Regions from separate parts of the Pseudoalteromonas sp. KG3 genome, predicted to be linked through region 2. Evidence: predicted binding sites of a transcription regulator. Region 2 holds the regulator's gene; the other holds the start of a gene.
What was found. The regulator ArgR, encoded in region 2, controls arginine synthesis, uptake and breakdown. The targets are predictions, from matches to a motif close to ANTGAATANNTATTCANT.
Positions count from the first base shown of each region.

Region 1: the regulator ArgR is predicted to act here: its motif matches at 3,782-3,799, upstream of gltB (glutamate synthase large subunit).

Region 1 covers NZ_CP098523.1:198,303-204,338, reverse strand. The annotation lists gene gltB (glutamate synthase large subunit) at 1-3,678, opposite strand, end outside; gene NDQ71_RS01160 (efflux RND transporter periplasmic adaptor subunit) at 4,461-5,714, shown strand; partial or broken gene NDQ71_RS01155 (ABC transporter ATP-binding protein) at 5,780-6,036, shown strand, end outside.
Region 2 covers NZ_CP098523.1:3,355,177-3,361,212, forward strand. The annotation lists gene NDQ71_RS15760 (Fe(3+) ABC transporter substrate-binding protein) at 1-462, shown strand, start outside; gene NDQ71_RS15765 (iron ABC transporter permease) at 462-2,093, shown strand; gene NDQ71_RS15770 (ABC transporter ATP-binding protein) at 2,106-3,155, shown strand; gene NDQ71_RS15775 (Dyp-type peroxidase) at 3,203-4,102, shown strand; gene argR (transcriptional regulator ArgR) at 4,107-4,574, opposite strand; gene mdh (malate dehydrogenase) at 4,800-5,735, shown strand; gene ispB (octaprenyl diphosphate synthase) at 5,823-6,036, opposite strand, start outside.

The sequences.
Region 1 (6,036 bases), 770 kb from region 2:
TTCGTCAATTGCTTGTTGTGCTTTAGCAAGTAACGTTTCGTTTAACTTGCCTAAGTAATGCGACGAATTTGGCGCACTACAAAACAGGGTTTCACCAGTTGGGTTATTTGGCTGAGCAATCACCGACGATAAGTCAATTTTTTTCTGCTTAGCGGTTTTACCTTCAATGGCTTCAAGTAAATCAAGACGACCAATTAAGTCTGTTAAATTAGCAACACCTAAGCTTGCCATGATCTCACGCGCTTCTTGAGCAATAAACTTGAAGTAGTTCATCGCCATCTCAGGTAAGCCATGATAATGCTTTTGACGCAGTGTATCGTCTTGGGTTGCAACACCGGTCGCACAGTTATTTAAGTGACAAATACGTAAGTATTTACAACCAAGCGCCACCATAGGGCCTGTACCAAAACCAAAACTTTCAGCACCTAAAATAGCTGCTTTGATGATATCAAGGCCGGTTTTTAAACCACCATCTGTTTGCAAACGAATACGATGGCGTAAACCGTTTTCAACCAGCGCTTGCTGTGTTTCAGCAAGGCCAAGTTCCCATGGGCTCCCTGCGTATTTAACCGAGGTAAGCGGGCTTGCGCCAGTACCGCCGTCATAGCCAGAAATAGTAATTAAATCAGCATAGGCTTTAGCAACACCCGTTGCGATCGTGCCAACACCTGGCTCAGATACCAGTTTTACTGAGATCAGCGCTTTAGGGTTTACTTGTTTTAAATCGAAAATAAGTTGAGCTAAATCTTCAATTGAATAAATGTCATGATGCGGTGGTGGTGAAATCAAAGTTACACCCGGTACCGAATAACGCAGCTTGGCAATATAAGGCGTGACTTTTTCACCCGGTAATTGGCCACCTTCGCCTGGTTTTGCACCTTGTGCTACTTTAATTTGAATAACGTCGGCACTGCGTAAGTAGTGCGGTGTTACCCCAAAGCGACCCGAGGCAACTTGCTTGATACGTGAGTTTTTCTCAGTGCCATAACGTAGCTTATCTTCACCGCCTTCACCTGAGTTTGAACAACCACCTAAACGGTTCATCGCAATAGCAAGTGCTTCATGCGCCTCTGGTGATAATGCACCAATACTCATTGCTGCAGAGTCAAAACGCTTGTATAGCTCTGTTGCAGGTTCAACATCATCAATGCTGATACCTTCTGCTGGCAATTTAAGTGCTAGCATGTCACGCAATGTGGCGATGGGGCGTTTATTAACCAGATCAGCATATACGCTGTAATCACTGTATTCACCTGAGCGCACTGCTTTTTGCAGCGTTTGAATAACGTCTGGGTTGTACGCGTGATACTCGCCGCCATGTACATACTTTAATAAGCCGCCATGGCTGAGTAATTTGCGCTTACTCAATGCTAATGTGTGAAGTTTGCGCTGGTCGTCATCAAAATCTGTAAAACACGCACCTTTAATGCGGCTCGCCACACCATTAAAACAGGTATCAACAATAGCGTCTGATAAACCAACCGCTTCAAATAACATTGAACAACGATACGATGCCACGGTACTAATACCCATTTTTGACATGATCTTGTACAAGCCTTTGTTGATTGCATTACGATACGCAAGCGTGACTTCACAATAGCTTTTGTTAATCACTTTTGAGTCGCTCATCGCAACCAGTGATTCATAAGCAAGGTACGGGTAAATTGCCGTTGCACCAAAGCCGATTAATACTGCAAATTGGTGTGCATCACGCACGCTACCAGTTTCAATAATAATGTTTGATTCACAACGTAAGTTATTATCAACTAAACGCTTTTGTACAGCACCTACAGCCATAGCCGCAGGAATTGGTAATTTATCTTCGTCAAAGTTACGGTCACTTAGAAACAACATGACACAGCCACCAGCGGCTTTTTCTTGTGCTTCATCACAAATACGGGTTACCGCATCGCCAAGGCCTTCTTCTTTGCTGTAAGTGATATCAATTTTACAGTAGCTGTAATGCGCTTGATCGGCACTAAGTAGCTGCTGCATATCAGCATACATTAAAATTGGTGTATCAAACTGTAAACGTTTCGCGTGACCTGTGGTCTCGTTAAATACGTTTTGCTCACTACCAATACAGGTCGCTAATGACATTACGTGGTTTTCACGTAGTGGATCGATTGGCGGATTGGTTACTTGCGCAAACTTTTGACGGAAGTAATCAAATAATGAACGGTTACCTTCAGAAAGCACTGCAAATGGCGTGTCATCACCCATTGAGCCAGTGGCTTCTTGACCAATTTCACCCATTACGCGAATGACGCTATCAAGCTCTTCATTGGTATAACCAAACATTTTTTGGTATTTGAGCAATGTTTGATCATCAAATGAACGGTTCCCTGCGTCTTGCTCAGATAACTGCTCAAACGGGGTTAGGCGCTTAACATTGGCTTCAAGCCATGCTTTATAAGGATGGCGAGATTTAAGATCGCGGTCAATTTCATCTGAGTGCCAAATCTTGCCAAGCTGGGTATCAATTACCAGTAATTCACCAGGGCCAACGCGGCCTTTCTCAACCACTTCATCGGCGGTGTAATCCCAAATCCCCACTTCAGAAGCTAGAGTAATAAAGCCATCTTGAGTGATCACATAACGTGCCGGACGCAGGCCATTACGGTCCAAGTTACAGGCGGCAAAGCGCCCATCCGACATCACAATACCCGCAGGGCCATCCCATGGTTCCATGTGCATTGAGTTAAAGTCGTAAAATGCACGTAAGTCATCATCCATCGCACGGTTTTTCTGCCATGCGGGTGGCACTAGCATTCGCATAGCACGGAATAAATCCATGCCACCAGCTAAAAACAGTTCAAGCATATTATCTAGGCTTGATGAATCCGAGCCGGTTTCATTGACAAATGGCGCTGCACTTTGCAAATCTGGAATAAGCGGCGATGCAAACTTATATGAACGAGCACGTGCCCACTGACGATTACCTTGTATAGTGTTGATCTCACCATTATGCGCTAAATAACGAAACGGCTGAGCTAAAGGCCAGCGTGGTTGCGTATTAGTCGAAAAACGTTGGTGGAACACACAAATCGCACTGGTCATGCGAATATCAGCTAAATCTAAATAGAAGTTAGGCAAATCCACCGGCATCATTAAGCCTTTGTAGATAGTTACTAACCCTGACAAGCTGGCAATATAAAAGCCTTCGTCACTGGCTAAACGTTTTTCAGCACGGCGACGAGCAACATATAAGCGGCGCTCTAAATCTTTTGGACGCCAGCCCTCAGGTGCATTAACAAAGATTTGTTCAAATTTAGGTAACTGCTTTATTGCAATAGGTCCTAAACATGATTCATCAGTTGGTACTACGCGCCAACCTTGAATATTGAGGGTTTCTTTTTCGAGTTCTTCACTCAATATATCTTTTGCAGCTTGCGCAAGTACTGGATCTGAATTTAGGAAAATCATGCCAACGGCATAATTTTTACCTAAGTGCCAATTTTGTTCAGCGGCAATCGCACGAAAAAAGCTATCTGGCTTTTGTAATAATAAGCCACAGCCATCGCCTGTTTTGCCGTCGGCAGAAATACCACCACGGTGTTCCATACGGTCTAAGCCGGTGATCGCTGTACGAATTAAGCGATGACTTGCTTGACCATTGACCTGGGCAATTAAGCCAAAGCCACAATTATCTTTTTCTAATTTTGAGTCGTATAACATAGACCCCTCCCCTTGCTACAACAGCTAGCTATGAATGACCTTCTCGACGGTTTGCTAGCAGACAGTCAAAACTATCGCCAATTGCACATTGAGTCAATAGCACTTTGAATACATATTCACATTCTTGAATATTTCTCACTACAACACAATCTTTTTATTTCATGTCTATTTTTAACATTTAGCGATAATTCACCCGTTATTTTTTTATGACACTGGTGTCATATTTAACAAGTTGTAAAAAACACCACACCACCAACTTACAGTTTACGTCAACGTAAACCATCGAAAAAGTGAATATTTATTCACTGTTTATATTGTATGCATTTTATCTTTATTGTTATTTATTACCTTTTTACGTATGCATAAATCGCTATCCCCAATCGGCTTAGAGTAATAACTTCAAACAAACTTATTTCAATCGCCCCTGAGAATTAGCAAACTCATGCATAACTATCAATAAAAATGAACATAATTGCATAAATTACGCGCTCCAATTTTATTTTAACAGTGGATCCCTTTCCCTAGACGGAAAGCTGTTTTAAAAAATAAGTGTCCGTGGACACTTATTCTGTCCACGGACACATTCATTTTTCATAAAAAACATTAATCCATTGAAAGTAAAGACATTAATTATTGGCATGATATTCGAATAAACATGAAAAGATAATTACAGGACACAACTTATGTTTATTCTCAGCTTATTTTTAGTTTCACCAATCACTGTGCTTGCAGTGAGCTTGATGATCACTTACTGCGAAAATAGACATAGCTAAGGATCACTTATGATTAAAGACACCAGCGGACAAGATATAAGCGTGACACCAAAGCGCAATTATAAAAAGCCCGTTATCCTCGTTGTACTGACACTGGCCATTATTGCTTTGTGTGCCCAAGCGTTTATGGGCAGTAACCCAGGCAGTATTTCCGTTGATCGGGCTTCATTACAAATTGCGACCGTTAATTTGAGCCGTTTAGTTCGCGATGTCGCGGCCAGCGGTAGAATTGTTGCTGCAAATGCTCCCAAGGTTTACAGCCCTGAGCGTGGTTATGTTGATTTACAAGTTAAAGCCGGCGATGAAGTCAGTAAAGGTGACATTATCGCGTTAGTCGATAGCCCAGAACTCAATAATGAACTGAAACAGCAACAATCGGTGTTAGCCCGCCTTGATGGTGAATTACAACGTAAGCACTTAGAAGCACGCCGACAAAAGTTAAGCTTAACCAAAACATTGGATCTCGTCCAAGTTGAGCTTAATGCGGCAGACAGGGAAAATCGTCGTGCTAAGCTGTCTATCGAAAAAAACTTGATCAGCCAAATTGATTTAGAAAAAGCAGTGGATGATCTTGCCCGTGCCAAGCTTTCATATAAACACGCCCAGCAAGAAGTTGAACTTGCTAAAGACACTCTCGCATTTGAACTCAAAGCTGCAGAGCGCGATCTCGCACGCCAACAATTGATTGTGGATGACTTAAACCGCCAAGTTAGAAACTTAACAATTAAAGCCAGCGTCAACGGCATTGTTGGTAACTTACTGGTGCAACAAAAAGAAGCCGTTACGCAAAGTCAGCCGTTAATGACCTTGGTCGATTTAAGTAATTTTGAAGCGCAGCTGCAAGTACCAGAAAGCTATGCCAATGAGCTAGGACTCGGAATGGAAGTTGAGCTAACACTTGGCGCAAAAAAAGTGACTGGCCTGTTATCGGCAATTTCACCTGAAGTAAATAATCGTGAAGTAACAACTCGAGTGCGCTTTGACGAAGAGCTCAAAGGTATTCGCCAGAATCAACGCTTAACAGCACGCATTTTATTAGAAAACCGTGATGACGTTTTACAAATTAAACGCGGTGCATTCATGCAGCAAGGTGGTACACAGGTTTACAAAGTCATCGGCGACACCGCACAACTGGTAAAAATCACAACCGGTGCAAGCAGTATCAACGCAATAGAATTGCTACAAGGTGTCAGCCCCGGTGATCAACTGATCATATCCAGTTACGACAACTTTAAACAAGCACCCACATTATTACTTAGATAAAACAGAAAAAATTAAAACTTAGTTAATAGGATCAACTCATGCTTAAGATGAACAATATCAGTAAACTAAACATCGCAGGTATGTTAGAACCTTTTAGCAGTGGGGAATACCTGCTTGATGGGATTGATGTTGGCAAACTCAACGACAATCAACGCGCCGATGTTCGTAATCAAAAAATTGGCTTTATTTTCCAAGGCTTTAACCTTATTCCTGATTTAAACTTATATGAAAACATTGAAGTGCCACTGCGCTACCGAGGTATTAAAGCAAGTGAACGTAAACGCCGCATTGAACAATGCTTGGAGCAAGTAGGCTTGGCTTC
Region 2 (6,036 bases):
GAAGGGGTGAAAGCAAATTTAGTGCGTAAACCACAAGGCAATGACCGTGCACAAGTAAAAGCAGTAAAAGAAGGCCTATGTGATTTGGCGCTGGGCAATAGTTATTACTTTGGCAAAATGATTGAAGATCCAGAGCAAAAACCATGGGCTGATGCTGTGCACATTAACTTTCCTAATCAAGATAACAGAGGTTCACATATTAATGTCTCTGGTGTAGTTATGACCAAGTACGCTAAAAACCCAGAAAATGCCTTGAAACTTATCGAATATATGACCGACAATAAGGCACAAAACATGTACGCTTCGGTCAATATGGAATATCCGGTAAAACCGGGCGTTGAATTATCAAGCTTAGTAGCATCGTGGGGCAGCTTCAAGGAAGACAGTTTACCACTTGATGAAATTAGCAAATATCGTCCTTTAGCACTTAAGCTAATTGATGAGGTGAAGTTCGATCTTTAATGCGTTTTAAATTCTCGCTGTCACGATGGCAGTTTTTTGCGTGGGTTATTGGCATAGTGCTAATAACCCCGTTATGTTTTTTGCTGTTTGAATCTCTGCAAGGTGATTCCGAGGTGTTTAGTCATCTCTGGGATACAGTGCTGTGGGATTATACTCGCAATACACTATTACTTATTTTAGGAGTTGGCGCTGTCAGCTGTCTAATCGCTTTGCCATTGGGTTGGTTAACAGCTTATTGTGATTTCCCTGGCCGCAGACAGTTTGAATGGGCGTTAATGCTGCCCTTAGCAATGCCCACGTATATTATCGCCTATGTGTATACTGACTTGTTTGATTATGCTGGACCGGTGCAAATAACACTGCGAAACTGGTTTGATTGGCAATCCCCCTCCGATTACTGGTTCTTTGATATCCGTACCTTACCGGGTGCAATTATGATGATTGCTTTAGTGCTGTATCCATATCTGTATTTGATTTTTAAAACGGCACTACGCGAGCAATCATTTAAGTTAGTACAGGCGAGTCAGTTAATGGGCTTATCGCCAAGGCAAAGTTTTTATAAGGTCAGTTTACCGCTGGCGCGAGGTGCTATTGTGGCGGGCCTTGCGCTGATCAGTATGGAGGCAATGGCCGATTTTGCCACGGTAAATTACTTTGCAGTCAGCACGTTAACAACGGCGGTATACGATACGTGGTTAGGCTATTACTCATTAACAGCAGCCGCAAAAATATCAGCAATTATGCTGCTTATTTTATTCTTAGCACTGGCGATGGAGCGCTACAGTCGTCGCAACCAAGCGGTATTTGAACGCCAATCTGGCGTTAATAGTGAAACGCTTTATAACTTAACAGGTAAAAGTGCTTGGCTCGCAACGGGGTTTTGTTGTGCTGTGCTGTTTTTTGCCTTTGCATTACCGGTTGCAGTGTTGATTGGTTATGCAGTTTCTTACGCTGAGCAAGCATGGAATAGCGCCTTTTTCCTTTATGCGTGGCAAAGTTTTAAGATCGCGATGATTGTTAGTGCAATCACAATCGTACTGAGTTTATTTGTGGTGTTTTATCAACGTATCGCTAAGCAAGCCTATCCGCTTATTCCAGGGCGTTTAGCCAGCACCGGTTACGCGCTGCCCGGTACCGTATTGGCCATAGCAGTGTTGTTACCTTTAAGCTTATTCGATGATAAATTAAACATTTGGTTAGAGCCGATGGGCTTTTCACCGGGCTTATTATTGAGCGGTACTTTATTTGCTATTATTTTTGCTTATGTAGTGCGTTTTTATGCCATTGCCCACGGCGCCGTTGAGGCAAGCTTTATGCGTATAAGCCCCTCTTTGGATATGGCAAGTCAATCAATGGGTAAAAGCCAAGGGCAAACATTACGTAAGGTGCATATTCCGTTATTACGGCGCGGCATTCTAACCGCCGCACTGTTGGTTTTCATTGAGTGCATGAAAGAGTTACCAGCCGCTTTGTTACTAAGACCGTTTAATTTTGAAACGCTAGCCACCCATGTTTTTCAGTATGTTAGTGATGAGCAATTAGAGCTAGCCTCAATTTCAGCGTTAGCAATCGTGGTGGTGGGGCTTGTGCCTTTGTATTTTGTTAATCGCTCAATGGAGCAACGTAGCTAAATGAGAAGTTAAATGAGCAGTTTAGTGTTAGAAAATTTATCGTATCAGTATAACGGCACTGCAGTCATTGAGGGCTTGGATTTAACCGTCGCAAAAGATGAAATTGTCTGCTTACTTGGTGCCAGTGGGTGTGGCAAAACGACGACCTTAAAAGCGATTGCAGGGCTCATTACAGCACAGCAGGGTAAAGTCTTTATTGATGCTAAGTTGATCAGCGATGAACAGCGGTTTTTAGCACCTGAACATCGTAATATTGGTATGATGTTTCAAGACTATGCGCTATTCCCACATTTAACGGTGGCTGACAATATTGCCTTTGGCTTAACAAAAATGAGCAAAGCACAAAAACAACAACGTGTTAATGAAATGCTTGAGCTGGTGCATTTAGTTGGTTGTGCTGAACGTTTTCCTCATCAACTATCCGGTGGTCAGCAGCAACGTGTTGCCATTGCCAGAGCGCTTGCTTATAACCCGAGTTTACTGTTATTAGATGAACCGTTTTCAAATATTGATACCCAAGTGCGCTTTGAGCTTATTGCTGATATTCGGCGCATTATCAAAAATCAGCAAGTATCCGCAGTGTTTGTCACCCATTCCAAAGAAGAGGCGTTTGCATTTGCAGATACATTGGCAATTATGGATTGCGGTAAAATTGTTCAACAAGGCACGCCGGAGCAGCTTTTTAACACGCCAAACTCAAAGGTAGTTGCAGAATTTCTTGGTCAGGGCATATACTTAGACGCAGAAGCATTAACAGCAACTGAATATACTACTGCTTTTGGGCGAGTTGAATCATTGCTTGCACAAAGCCATGCAAAGCATGTTGGGCAACTCTATGTTCGCCCACATCATCTTGAACTAATGCCTTTGCAACCACAAAGCAGTCCTGCAAACACGGTGACTATATTAAACCGCCGATTTGTTGGCTCACACTTTGTGTATAAGGTTATCATTGCTGGGCAAGAAATTGATGTTGCTGCTCAGTTGGGTCAATCATTTTTAGTAAATGACGATGTAACTATAAGAATAACACCGCACACGGTTAACTTTTTCGCTGAATAACTACATTCACGTTCTACCGTGTAGGACTTTTGAGTTAAGGAAATACCATGGCGCAAGCGCAGTCAGGGATTTGTGCTGAAGCAAACTTGCACGGTTTACATTTATTTTTTAATGTACTTGATGGCCACGATGAGTCATTACGCAAAAAATTAAAATATGTGAGTGCTATTCAAGATGAGTTTTCAGATCAGTTCTCTGAATCTATGCTCTCTAGTGTGGTGGCTGTAGGGGCGCAGTATTGGCCGCATATTTTGCCTGAGTTTCTGCCGAGTCAATTACAGAGTTTTCCTAATATTACCCATAGCGATCATGTTATGGGTGCACAGCCGTTTGATTTGTTTGTGCAAATTCGCTCCGACCGAGAAGATGTCAATCATCTGTTTGCATTACAAATACTGAAATTATTCTCCCCTGATGTTGAACTCGTTGAACAGGTAAGAAACTTTCGTTTTCTTGATGGCCGTGATTTTAATGGTTTTATCCTCGGTGGTGACACACCACATGGCCGCCAAAAACGCCTCACTGCGTTAATTAATAAACCGGATCACTTTGAAGACCAAGGCAGTTATGTGCATATCCAACGTTATAAACATGACTTGAGTGTATGGCAAAATCTACCATTGAGTGAACAAGAACAAATAATGGGCCGTACGCGCTTAGATAATAACTTAATTTTCCCCGCAGTGGAAAATAGCCATGCAGTACGCACTGAGCTTAAAGATGAGCAAGGTCAACCACTGCAGTTGAATCAAAACATGCCTTATGGCGATGTGTATGAGCAGGGAATATTGGCGATCAGTTATGCGGCGCAGGGTAATGCGTTTGAGCAAATGTTATTGAGTCGATTGGGGCAGGGCGATTGCTATGACCACTGGCTCGATTTTACGCAAGCTGATATGGGTTCAGCATTTTTCGCCCCATCAATTAGCTTTTTAAAGCAGCTATAACTGTTTAAACCGTATCAAATAAAACGCGCACCCGCTCGAGTGTTACATCAATCTCGGAAATTTTTGCTGGGGCGATAAAAATCGTATCGTCACCGGCGATAGTGCCAAGTACACCATCTGCTTTACCTAATGAGTCTAACAATCGAGCGATCAGCTGTGCAGCACCTGGGCTGGTACGAATGATGATCATCATTTCGTTATGCATAATATCAATCACTAACTGGCGTAACGGGCTTTTTGCCGTTGGAACACCCATTTCCGCAGGCAAACAATAAACCATTTCTTGTTTGGCATTACGTGTGCGAACTGCGCCGAACTTGCTTAACATGCGGGAGACTTTACTTTGGCTGATATTATCAAAGCCCTGTTCTTTTAAAGCATCGACTATTTCGCCTTGAGAACCAAAATTTTCTTCTTTTAAAAGTGCTTTAAAGGCTTTAACTAACGCTTCTTGTTTATCTTGTGGTTGCATGTTGTTGTTCTGCTCTGTTATTTGATGACCTAAATTCTACACAAAAATGCATATTTATGCAGTAGTTGTTTAGCTTTGCTTACTCTTTGGCCTTTGTAAATAAAAAAAATTTACAACTATGGTCGAAATTATATGCAAAATAAGCAGGATAAATTTGTCTTTAGGCGCTAATTTCTTTATCTTAGTGCCACAAATATTTTCTACCTTAAATTACGGAGAATTCCAATGAAAGTTGCTGTATTAGGTGCTGCTGGCGGTATCGGTCAAGCGTTGTCTTTATTATTAAAAACAGGCTTACCAGCTGGTTCTGAATTATCACTTTATGATGTTGCTCCAGTTGTTCCTGGTGTTGCTGTTGATCTTTCTCACATCCCAACTGACGTTAAAGTTGCAGGTTTTGGTGCTGATGCACTAGATCAAGCATTAACGGGTTGTGATATCGTGCTTATCCCTGCTGGCATGCCACGTAAGCCAGGTATGGACCGCGCTGATTTATTCAACGTAAATGCTGGTATCATTAAAACATTAGCTGAAGGTATTGTTGCTAACTGCCCTAAAGCATTAGTAGGTATCATCACTAACCCAGTAAATGGCACTGTGCCAATTGTTGCTGAAGTATTCAAAAAAGCGGGTACTTACGATGCGAAACGTGTTTTCGGTATCACTACTTTAGATGTGATCCGTTCTGAAGCGTTTATCGCTGAGCTTAAAGGTGTTGATGTTGCAACTGTGAAAGTACCAGTAATTGGTGGTCACTCAGGTACAACAATTCTACCGCTTCTTTCTCAAGTTGAAGGTGTTACTTTCACAGATGAAGAAGTTGCTGCATTGACTCCTCGTATCCAAAATGCCGGTACTGAAGTAGTTAACGCTAAAGCGGGCGGGGGTTCTGCTACATTATCAATGGGCGCTGCTGCTGCTCGTTTTTGTATGTCGCTAGTTAAAGGCTTACAAGGTGAAGACGTAGTCGATTACGCATACGTTGCTGTTGAAAATGGCGATGCTGCATACTTTGCTCACCCAGTACGTTTAGGTAAAAATGGCGTAGAAGAAATTCTTTCATACGGCGAGCTAAGCGCATTTGAACAGCAAGCTAAAAATGATATGCTTGATACGCTTAAAAAAGATATCCAAGAAGGTGTTGATTTCATCAACGCATAATCTTGATTTACCTCGGCAGTTCGTTGAGGTAAAGATTAAAAAAGCCTGCATTTGCAGGCTTTTTTGTGCTCGAAGGGTTGTTGTTCGCTAATAATTACGATCAACAGCAATACGTGCCAAGCTGATCAAGGCTTCTTTATATGGCGATTCATCTAATACCGCTAAACAGGCAATCGCCTTGTCAGCTTCTTCGTTGGCTTTATCCATTGTGAATTCAAGCGCTTTAGTTTCGTTTAGGGCTGTTAAAATTGCCTCTAAATGATCCATACCGTTATTGTGTTCAATGGCATCGCGAATTAAT